Regions from separate parts of the Streptomyces sp. NPDC107559 genome, predicted to be linked through region 3. Evidence: riboswitches for the same ligand, from Rfam matches in the RefSeq annotation. Region 3 holds a riboswitch; each other region holds the start of a gene.
The links. Region 3 has a riboswitch for cobalamin ahead of ACZ7OY_RS20215 (ribonucleotide-diphosphate reductase subunit beta). Riboswitches for the same ligand answer to the same signal wherever they lie in the genome.
Positions count from the first base shown of each region.

Region 1: it holds a riboswitch for cobalamin, as region 3 does, so the genes downstream of both, ACZ7OY_RS06390 (cobalamin biosynthesis protein) here and ACZ7OY_RS20215 (ribonucleotide-diphosphate reductase subunit beta) in region 3, are expected to answer to the same signal.
Region 2: it holds a riboswitch for cobalamin, as region 3 does, so the genes downstream of both, ACZ7OY_RS26495 (ribonucleoside-diphosphate reductase subunit alpha) here and ACZ7OY_RS20215 (ribonucleotide-diphosphate reductase subunit beta) in region 3, are expected to answer to the same signal.
Region 4: it holds a riboswitch for cobalamin, as region 3 does, so the genes downstream of both, ACZ7OY_RS32155 (CbtB domain-containing protein) here and ACZ7OY_RS20215 (ribonucleotide-diphosphate reductase subunit beta) in region 3, are expected to answer to the same signal.

Region 1 is NZ_JBVKBD010000001.1:1,494,189-1,496,378, reverse strand. It holds gene ACZ7OY_RS06400 (inorganic phosphate transporter) at 1-493, shown strand, start outside; gene ACZ7OY_RS06395 (hypothetical protein) at 528-749, shown strand; cobalamin riboswitch at 943-1,082, shown strand; gene ACZ7OY_RS06390 (cobalamin biosynthesis protein) at 1,187-2,131, shown strand; gene ACZ7OY_RS06385 (cobyric acid synthase) at 2,128-2,190, shown strand, end outside.
Region 2 is NZ_JBVKBD010000009.1:277,783-279,972, reverse strand. It holds gene mctP (monocarboxylate uptake permease MctP) at 1-473, shown strand, start outside; cobalamin riboswitch at 774-917, shown strand; gene ACZ7OY_RS26495 (ribonucleoside-diphosphate reductase subunit alpha) at 1,040-2,190, shown strand, end outside.
Region 3 is NZ_JBVKBD010000006.1:217,440-219,629, reverse strand. It holds gene ACZ7OY_RS20220 (CbtA family protein) at 1-733, shown strand, start outside; gene ACZ7OY_RS20215 (ribonucleotide-diphosphate reductase subunit beta) at 783-1,163, opposite strand; cobalamin riboswitch at 1,242-1,424, opposite strand; gene ACZ7OY_RS20210 (hypothetical protein) at 1,509-1,859, opposite strand; gene metE (5-methyltetrahydropteroyltriglutamate--homocysteine S-methyltransferase) at 1,956-2,190, opposite strand, start outside.
Region 4 is NZ_JBVKBD010000014.1:23,716-25,905, reverse strand. It holds gene ACZ7OY_RS32160 (lysylphosphatidylglycerol synthase domain-containing protein) at 1-909, shown strand, start outside; cobalamin riboswitch at 969-1,122, shown strand; gene ACZ7OY_RS32155 (CbtB domain-containing protein) at 1,158-1,379, shown strand; gene ACZ7OY_RS32150 (CbtA family protein) at 1,399-2,154, shown strand.

The sequences.
Region 1 (2,190 bases), on a different contig from region 3:
CCAGCCGCAGCAGGGCTTCGCCGCCCAGACCAGCGCCGCGACGGTCATCCTGGCCTCCTCCCACCTCGGCTTCTCCCTCTCCACCACCCACTCGGTCTCCGGCTCCGTGATGGGCGCGGGCCTGGGCCGCAAGGGCGGTGTGGTGCGCTGGTCCACCGCGACCCGCATGTTCGTCGCCTGGGGCCTGACCCTGCCGGCCGCCGCCCTGGTCGGCGCGCTCGCCGAGTCCGTGACGGACCTGGGTGACTGGGGCACGGCGGTCGTCGCCGTCTTCCTGGTCGCCTCCAGCGCCGCGATCTGGAAGATCTCCCGCCGCGAGGTCGTCGACAGCAACAACGTCAACGACACCCACGAGCCGGCCGGCGTCGTGACCACGGCGATCGCCGCGGTGACCCCGCCCCCCGCCGGCACGGTGACCGAGACCCTCACGGCCACGATCCCCGCCCCGGCCGCCACGGCCGACCCGGTCGCCCCGCCGGCCGCCGCCGTCTGAGCCCCGCGCACCCGGTAAGTAAGGAAGCCTCACCATGAACATCGACTGGGCAGCCCTGGGCTCCGTGTTCGGCGTCAGCCTCGTGGTCACCGTGGCCCTCGTGGCCCTGTTCACCCTCGGCATCATGGGCCTCTCCCGCCAGGAGCGGGCCTCCGCGCAGGGCGGCTCCGCCGCACTCGCGGTGACGGGCGCGTACGCGTGCTTCGCGGCCTGCACGGCCGCGGTGGGCTACGGGATCTACCTGATCGTCGCCTGACCCACCGCCATCCGGCACACCGTTCTCCAGGGGCGGGAGGAACCCACGGGTTCCTCCCGCCCTTCTCGTTGCCCGCCCTTCTCGTTGCCCGCCCTTTCCCGGGCCCGCCCTCCTCCTCGCCCGCCCTTCCCGCCGCCCGCCGTGTGTGGGGCTGCACACACTCCTCCGTCCCAGGTCAAGAGCAGGTTGACGGCCCTTCAGGGCCCGTGGTGGACTGCCGGAGCCATCTACGACGACACAAGAGGAAGCCGGTGCGAATCCGGCGCGGTCCCGCCACTGTGACCGGGGTAGCAATCCCCGGGAGCCAGGAACTCTCGCCGTCGGTCTCGTCGAACCAGGGCGTGGACACCCTGAGTGAGGACATGTCGCCATGCTCGGCTGCCGATTGAGTCTCAGCACCAGGTCACTGCCCGGTACCGCCACGATCGGCTGAGCCGGTGCGTGCCGATCGCGTCTTCGCGTACGGCGCCACCGCGGGCCTCCTGGGCGACCTGTTCCTCGGCGATCCACGCCGCGGGCACCCGGTCGCGCTGTTCGGGCGTGCGGCCGCAGCCGTGGAACGGGCGTTGTGGCGGGACCACCGGGGCCAGGGCGCGCTGCACACCCTGGTGTGCGCCGGCGGCGCCGTGGCGCTCGGAGCCGTGGCCACCCGCGCCGTACGTACCTCCGGCGCCGCCTCCGTGGCGCTCACCGCCACCGCCACCTGGGCCGTCGTCGGGGGCACCTCACTCGCCCGGGAGGCCCGCGCCATCGGGCGCGCCCTGGAGGCCGGGGACGTCGTGGGCGCCCGCGCCCGGCTGCCGCACCTGTGCGGCCGCGACCCCCAGGCCCTCGACGCGGACGGGATCGCGCGGGCGGTCGTCGAGTCGGTCGCCGAGAACACCTCCGACGCCGTCGTCGGCGCGCTGGTGTGGGGAGCCGTCGGCGGGGTGCCGGGGCTGCTCGGCTTCCGCGCCGTGAACACCCTCGACGCCATGGTCGGCCACAAGTCGCCCCGCCACCGCCGCTACGGATGGGCCTCCGCCCGGCTCGACGACGCCGCCGGCTGGCCGGGGGCCCGCCTCACGGCCGCCCTCGCGGCCCTGGCCGGAGACGATCCGCGCGGCGCCGTACGGGCCTGGCGGGCCGACGCCGCCAGACATCCCAGTCCCAACGCCGGTCCCGTGGAGGCCTCGTTCGCCGGATCCCTCGGCGTGCGGCTGGGCGGGACCCTCTCCTACGCCGGACGGGTCGAGCACCGGCCCGTGCTCAACGGTGCCCACGGACGTGACGTCCGTGCCTCGGACATCGACCGGGCGGTACGGCTGTCCCGGCGCGTCGGCTGGCTCGCGCTCGGCGTCTGTGCCGCCGCGCGCCTCCTCGTGAAGGAACGTGACTCATGAACGGTGGTCTCCTGGTCGCCGGCACCACCTCCGACGCGGGCAAGAGCGTCGTCACCGCG
Region 2 (2,190 bases), on a different contig from region 3:
TCTCCAAGGTGGTGTCGCTGCTGGTGAAGGTGGGTGCCCTGGTCTTCGTCCTCACCATGGACAAGACGGTCGCGATCAACTTCCAGCTGCTCGGCGGCATCTGGATCCTGCAGACCTTCCCGGCCCTGGTCGGCGGCCTGTTCACCCGCTGGTGCCACCGCTGGGCGCTGCTGGCGGGCTGGGCCGTGGGCATGGTGTACGGCACGCTCGCCGCGTACGGGGTGGCCTCACCGACCCAGAAGCACTTCGGCGGCAGCTCGAAGGAGATCCCCGGCATCGGCGAGATCGGCTACATCGGTCTGACGGCGTTCGTGCTCAACGTGGCCGTCACGGTGGTCCTCACCTTCGTCCTGAAGGCCGTCAAGGCTCCCGAGGGCGTCGACGAGACCAGCCCGCAGGACTACACGGCGGACGCGGGCGACCCGGGCGTGGAGGTGGAGCTGCCGCCGGCCACGGCCGGATCGGCGCACTGACACCGGCGTACCGGATTCGGCGCGCCGACACCGGCGCAGGACGCCGAACCACCTCTGCGCCGGGTTCACCGGGCGGGGACGAGGGGCGGCGGGGCGACAGGGCCCCGCCGCCCCTTCGCGTCCCTCGCCGCCCGCCGCCAGGGGCCGGGCGGATGCCCCGCCACGAGCCCGTCCGGCGCCTGCGGGGAGCCCGGCCGCGGCGCCGTCCGGGCCCCCGCCCGCCGCCCGCGAGAAGAGCGACTGACACGCTCCGAAGCCGACATGACACAACATCTGGTGGTGGCACCGCAGCCCGGCACAAGATGTATGCTCGTGCTCGCTGTCGCCGCAGGGGAATCCGGTGCGAATCCGGAACTGTCCCGCAACGGTGTACCCGTGCTTGTCCGCCCTACGGCGGGCATCCACGCGTCCAGTCCGAGGACCTGCCGACCGCGCGCCCGGCCGTCCGGTCCGGGTGCCTTGACGTCCGGGTCTCGCGGAATGGACCGGTGGACGCGACGCCCCGTGCGCTCGTGTGCCGCCCCCTGCCCTCCGCAAGGCCCCTGCCGAGCGAGGGAGAGTCCCACGTGACCATCGCGCCAGCCGATCCGGCTTCAGCCACCCCGGCCAGGGAGACCGACGGTCCCGGTGCCGCGCTGCTGCGGACCCTGACCGAGCTGACCTCCGACCTCCCCGACGCCGACCCCGGCCGGGTCGCCGCCGCCGCGCTGCGCGGCCGGTCCGCGCGGGCGGACGAGACGGAGCTGCGCGAGCTGGCCACGGAGGCGGCCGCGGGGCTCATCTCCGACGATCCCGCCTACTCGCGGCTGGCCGCCCGGCTGCTGACCATCAGCATCGCCGCGGAGGCCGCCTCGCAGGGCGTGACGACGTTCACCGAGTCCGTCGCCGTCGGGCACCGGGAAGGGCTCATCGCCGACCGTACGGCGGAGTTCACCCGTATCCACGCCGCCCGCCTCGACGCGCTCGTCGACACCGAGGGCGATGACCGGTTCGGCTACTTCGGTCTGCGCACCCTGCACAGCCGCTATCTGCTGCGGCACCCGATCACCCGTCAGGTGATCGAGACGCCCCAGCACTTCATGCTGCGGGTCGCCGCCGGCCTCGCCGAGGACGACTCGGTCCGCTCGGTGGACGAGGTCGCCGCGCTCTACCGGCTGATGAGCCGCCTGGACTACCTCCCCTCCTCCCCCACGCTCTTCAACTCCGGTACGCGGCACCCCCAGATGTCGTCCTGCTACCTCCTCGACTCCCCGCTGGACGAGCTGGACTCCCTCTACGACCGCTACCACCAGGTCGCCCGGCTCTCCAAGCACGCGGGCGGCATCGGTCTGTCGTACTCCCGGATCCGTTCGCGCGGTTCGCTGATCCGCGGCACCAACGGGCACTCCAACGGCATCGTCCCGTTCCTGAAGACCCTCGACGCCTCGGTCGCCGCGGTGAACCAGGGCGGCCGGCGCAAGGGCGCCGCCGCGGTCTACCTGGAGACCTGGCACTCCGACATCGAGGAGTTCCTGGAGCTGCGCGACAACACCGGCGAGGACGCCCGCCGTACCCACAACCTCAACCTCGCGCACTGGATCCCGGACGAGTTCATGCGCCGCGTGAACGCCGACGCGCAGTGGTCCCTGTTCTCCCCCTCCGACGTGCCCGAGCTGGTCGACCTGTGGGGCGAGGAGTTCGACGCGGCCTACCGCGCGGCGGAGGCGGCGGGCCTGGC
Region 3 (2,190 bases):
GCAGAACGCCCTGGACAAGGCAGCGGGCTTGCACGTCGAAGCCGCGGGCCCGGACCTGTTCAGCCGCACCGTCCAGGCCAACGTCGGCATCGGTATCGGCATCGTCTTCTTCGGGATGGCGATGGGCGCCCTGTTCGCGGTCGCCTACACCATCTGCCTGGGTCGTACCGGCGGGCTGCGTGCACGCAGCCTGGCGCTGCTCGTCGCCGGCGGCGGGTTCCTCGGCATGTATATGGTGCCGTTCCTGAAGTACCCGGCCAACCCGCCCGCGATCGGCCACGAAGAGACCATCCAGCAGCGCAGCGGCCTGTACCTGATCATGGTCGTCTGCTCGGTCGCCTTCCTCGCGGGAGCCGTCTACCTGGGCAAGAGGCTCCAGGCTCGGTTCGGCAACTGGAACGCCAGCCTCCTCGCGGGTGCGGCGTTCGTCGTCGCCATCGGGATCGTCATGCTGCTCCTGCCGCCGCTCGGCCACCTCTCGTACAACAAGGCCAACTACGGCAACCATGCCACCGAGACCCCGCAGCCGCTGACCGACTCCAGGGGCAACATGGTCTTCCCGGGCTTTCCGGCCGACGTACTGTTCGCCTTCCGCTTCTACTCGGTCGGCGCACAGCTCATCCTCTGGACGGCCATCGGTCTGATCTTCGGGCCCCTGGCGGAACGCCTGCTCAACCCCGTAAGTCCGGATGCCCCCACCGCCTCACAGGAGCCGGACCCCGTCCCGGCATGACCAGCCCGACCGGAGCGCGGTGTTCGACGAGATCACCGCGCTCGGTCGCTCAGAAGTCCCAGTCGTCGTCGGCGGTGTCCTCCGCCTTGCCCATGACGTACGAGGAGCCGGAACCGGAGAAGAAGTCGTGGTTCTCGTCCGCGCCTGGGGACAGCGCCGCGAGGATCTCCGGGTTCACCTCGGTCTCCTCCGCGCCGAAGCGGGCCGGGTAGCCGAGGTTCATCAGCGCCTTGTTGGCGTTGTAGCGGACGAAGACGGCGACGTCGTCCATGAGCCCGAGGGGCTCGTACAGCTCGCCGGAGTAGTGGAGTTCCAGCGGGTACAGCTCCTCCAGAAGGCCGTATGTGAACGCCCGCATCTCCTCCTGCCCGGCGGCGTCGAGCTTCTCCAGACCGCGCTGGTACTTGTAGCCGGAGTAGTAGCCGTGCACGGCCTTTGTCGCGCAGGATCAGGCGGATCATATCGGCCGTGTTGGTGAGCAGGGCGTGGGTGGCGAAGTGCAGTGGGAGGTAGAAGCCCGCGTACAGCAGCAGCGACGACAACAGGGACGCGACCTGGCCGTCGCTTCCCAGGCCCGGTACGTCGGGTCCAGTGCGTAGGACGGCGGTCGTTCCCGCTCACCGCTGCGGGGCAGTCCCGCTCTTGCACCGGGTTCCCTCTTGCGAGGCCGACCACAGGAGTGCTCGGCGAACCACCAGCAACGCCAACACTGCATCTAGAAGTTCGCGAGTGCCCGCATCCCAGATGTTGTGTCGCGCGCGAGACTTAGGTAAGCCTAAGTCCTGGTATGGTCGGACGGGTTCCAGTGCCTGGGAGTGCGTCCTGCCCCGTTGATGGCGCGTGCCTGTTGTGCGCGTCGGCGTATCTCCGTGACGAGAGCCGCCCGGGGATGTGCGGGGCCGGAAGGGGGCGGTGTGATCTCCGGTGGCTCGGGTGATGCGTCGAGCGCCTCGGCCACGGAGTCCAGGAACTCGCCCAGATCGGCCAGCGTGTCCCGCAGCATCCGCATCCTGGCGGTCTGGCTGCCGAGCTGTCTGCGCATGGCCAGCAGGCTTTCGAACTGCTTCTCCGACATGGCGACCATGGGCCTGCCGTCCACGACGACCTGTCGCGGTTTACCGCGCACCAACAGCCTCCTCTCTGCCTTGGTTCTGACGGTGCGGTGCGGTGCGGTGGGACGGGGCCGGGACGCCGCGAGCGTCCCGGCCCCCCACGATGCGGATCAGGACGCGGGCAGTTCGCCCCGGACGGTGCGGGCCGCCGCGACCAGGTTCTCCAGGGAGGCGCGGGTCTCCGGCCAGCCGCGGGTCTTCAGGCCGCAGTCGGGGTTGACCCACAGGCGCTCGGCGGGGATGGCCTTCAGGCCGGTGCGCAGCAGGTCGGCGGCCTCCTCGGCGCTGGGGACGCGCGGGGAGTGGATGTCGTAGACACCCGGTCCGGCTTCGCGCGGGTAGCCG
Region 4 (2,190 bases), on a different contig from region 3:
GGCCGACGCCGGTACTGGCAGCTGGGGGTCACGCTCGCGGTACTCCTGGCCGCCTGCGGGTTCCTCGTCTCGCACCGGGACGTCCTGGACAGCGGGGCGGACCGGCTCGCCGCCGCCGACCGCGCATGGCTGCTGCTCGCCTGCGTCGCCGCCGTGTCGACCTGGGTGTGCGCGGCTGTCGTCCAGCAGGGCGCGGTCGCCGAACGGTTGCCGCGGCGACGGCTCGTGGCCGCGCAGTTCGCCGCGTCCGCCGCCAACCATCTCCTGCCGGCCGGGGCCGGGGCGACCCTGGTCAACCTGCGCTTCCTGACCCGGTGCGGACTGTCCACGGCCCGTTCGGCGACCGCGCTCGCGGTGAAGGCGGCGGCGGGCGGGCTGGTCCGCTGCGCACTGGGCCTGACCCTGCTGCTGACCTCGCCCGACACCGTACGGGTGCCGGCCCGGGTGCCGCAGGGGCTGGTACTGCTGCTGCCGGTGGCGGCCGGGACCGTGGTGGTGGCCGTCGCGGCGAGCCCACGGCTGCGGCGCGCCGCGGGCCGGGCCCTCGCCGAGGTGCGGGCGGTGCACCGGTGCCGGGCGCGGGCCTGGGCGCTGTGGGGCGGCTCGGCCGCGTTCGTGCTGCTGCACGCCGGGGTGGTCGTCGCCGTCGTCCACGCGCTCGGCCTCGGGCTGTCCACGGGCCGTGTGGTCATGGCGTACCTCGTCGCCAGCGGCGCGGCGGTGCTGCTGCCCACGCCGGGCGGTCTCGGTTCCCTGGACGCCGCGCTCGCCCTGGCGCTCACCGCGGACGGGGCGCCGGGCCAGGCGGCGATCTCGGCCGTCCTCGGCTACCGCCTGCTCACCGCATGGCTGCCGATGGCCCCGGGGCTGCTGGTCCTCCTCCTGCTCGCACGACGCTCGGTGCTCTGAGGACGCCCGTGATCCCGTGCCCAACAGGGCGCGGGATCACCCCTGCTGACGCGCTATTGGCCCTGCATACGTCACACGGTACTGTCGTGCTGATACGACGACGGGATCACGGAAGCCGGTGAGAATCCGGCACGGTCGCGCCACTGTGGACGATGCCTCCTCGACGGGAGCGCATCGCGAGTCAGACCCGGGGCCGTCGTCCTGTGCACCACCGAGATGGGACGCGAACTCCCAGAGGAGGCCCTGCCATGGCGCAGCACGTCGCTCAGCCGACCGCCACCACCCCCGTTGTCACCGGCAAGCTGCCGCTGAAGGACATTGCCCCCTGGGCGGTCTTCTTCGGCATTCTGATGCTGGTCCTGCTGTACTTCGTCGGCGCCGAGCAGGGCGCCACCTCCGTCGTCTCCGGCGAGGACGTCCACGAGTGGGTGCACGACGCCCGCCACCTGCTCGGCTTCCCCTGCCACTGACGAGGGGCACCGAACTCCCGTGAACTCCGCAACAGTCAGAAACCTGCTCGTGCGGGGCATGCTCGCCGGCCTCGCGGCCGGCCTGCTCGCCCTGGTCGTCGCCTACTTCCTCGGTGAGCCGAGCGTGGACAGCGCGATCGGCTTCGAGGAGGCGCACGCGCACGCCCACGAGCACGAGGTCGAACTCGTCTCCCGCAGCCTCCAGTCCACCGCCGGCCTCGCCACCGGCGTGCTGATCTACGGAGTGGCGTTCGGCGGCATCGCCGCTCTCGCCTTCTGCTTCGCCCTCGGGCGCGTCGGCCGCTTCAGCCCCCGCGCCACCGCGCTGCTGCTGTCGGGCACCGCGCTGCTCGCCGTCTACGTCGTGCCGTTCCTGAAGTACCCGGCCAACCCGCCGTCGGTCGGCGACGCCGACACCATCGGCAGGCGCACCACGCTGTACTTCCTGATGATGGTGCTCAGCGTGCTCCTCGCGGTCGCCGCGGTGATCGCGGGCAAGCGGCTCGCGCCGAGACTGGGCACCTGGTACGCCACCGTGGTCGCCGTCCTCGGCTTCATCGCCGTGATCGTCCTGGCGTACGCGTTCCTGCCCGTCGTCAACGAGGTCCCGGCGGACTTCCCGGCCACCCTGCTGTGGCGGTTCCGGCTCTCCGCCCTCGCCATGCAGGCCACGCTGTGGGCGGGCTTCGGCCTCGTCTTCGGCGAACTGGCCGAGCGGCTGCTGCACCCGAAACCCGTGAGGGTCCCATCGGGTTCGGCGGTGGCCGCCCCGTAGCGATCCCGTCGTCACGCCGAGAGGGCCCGCGGAACC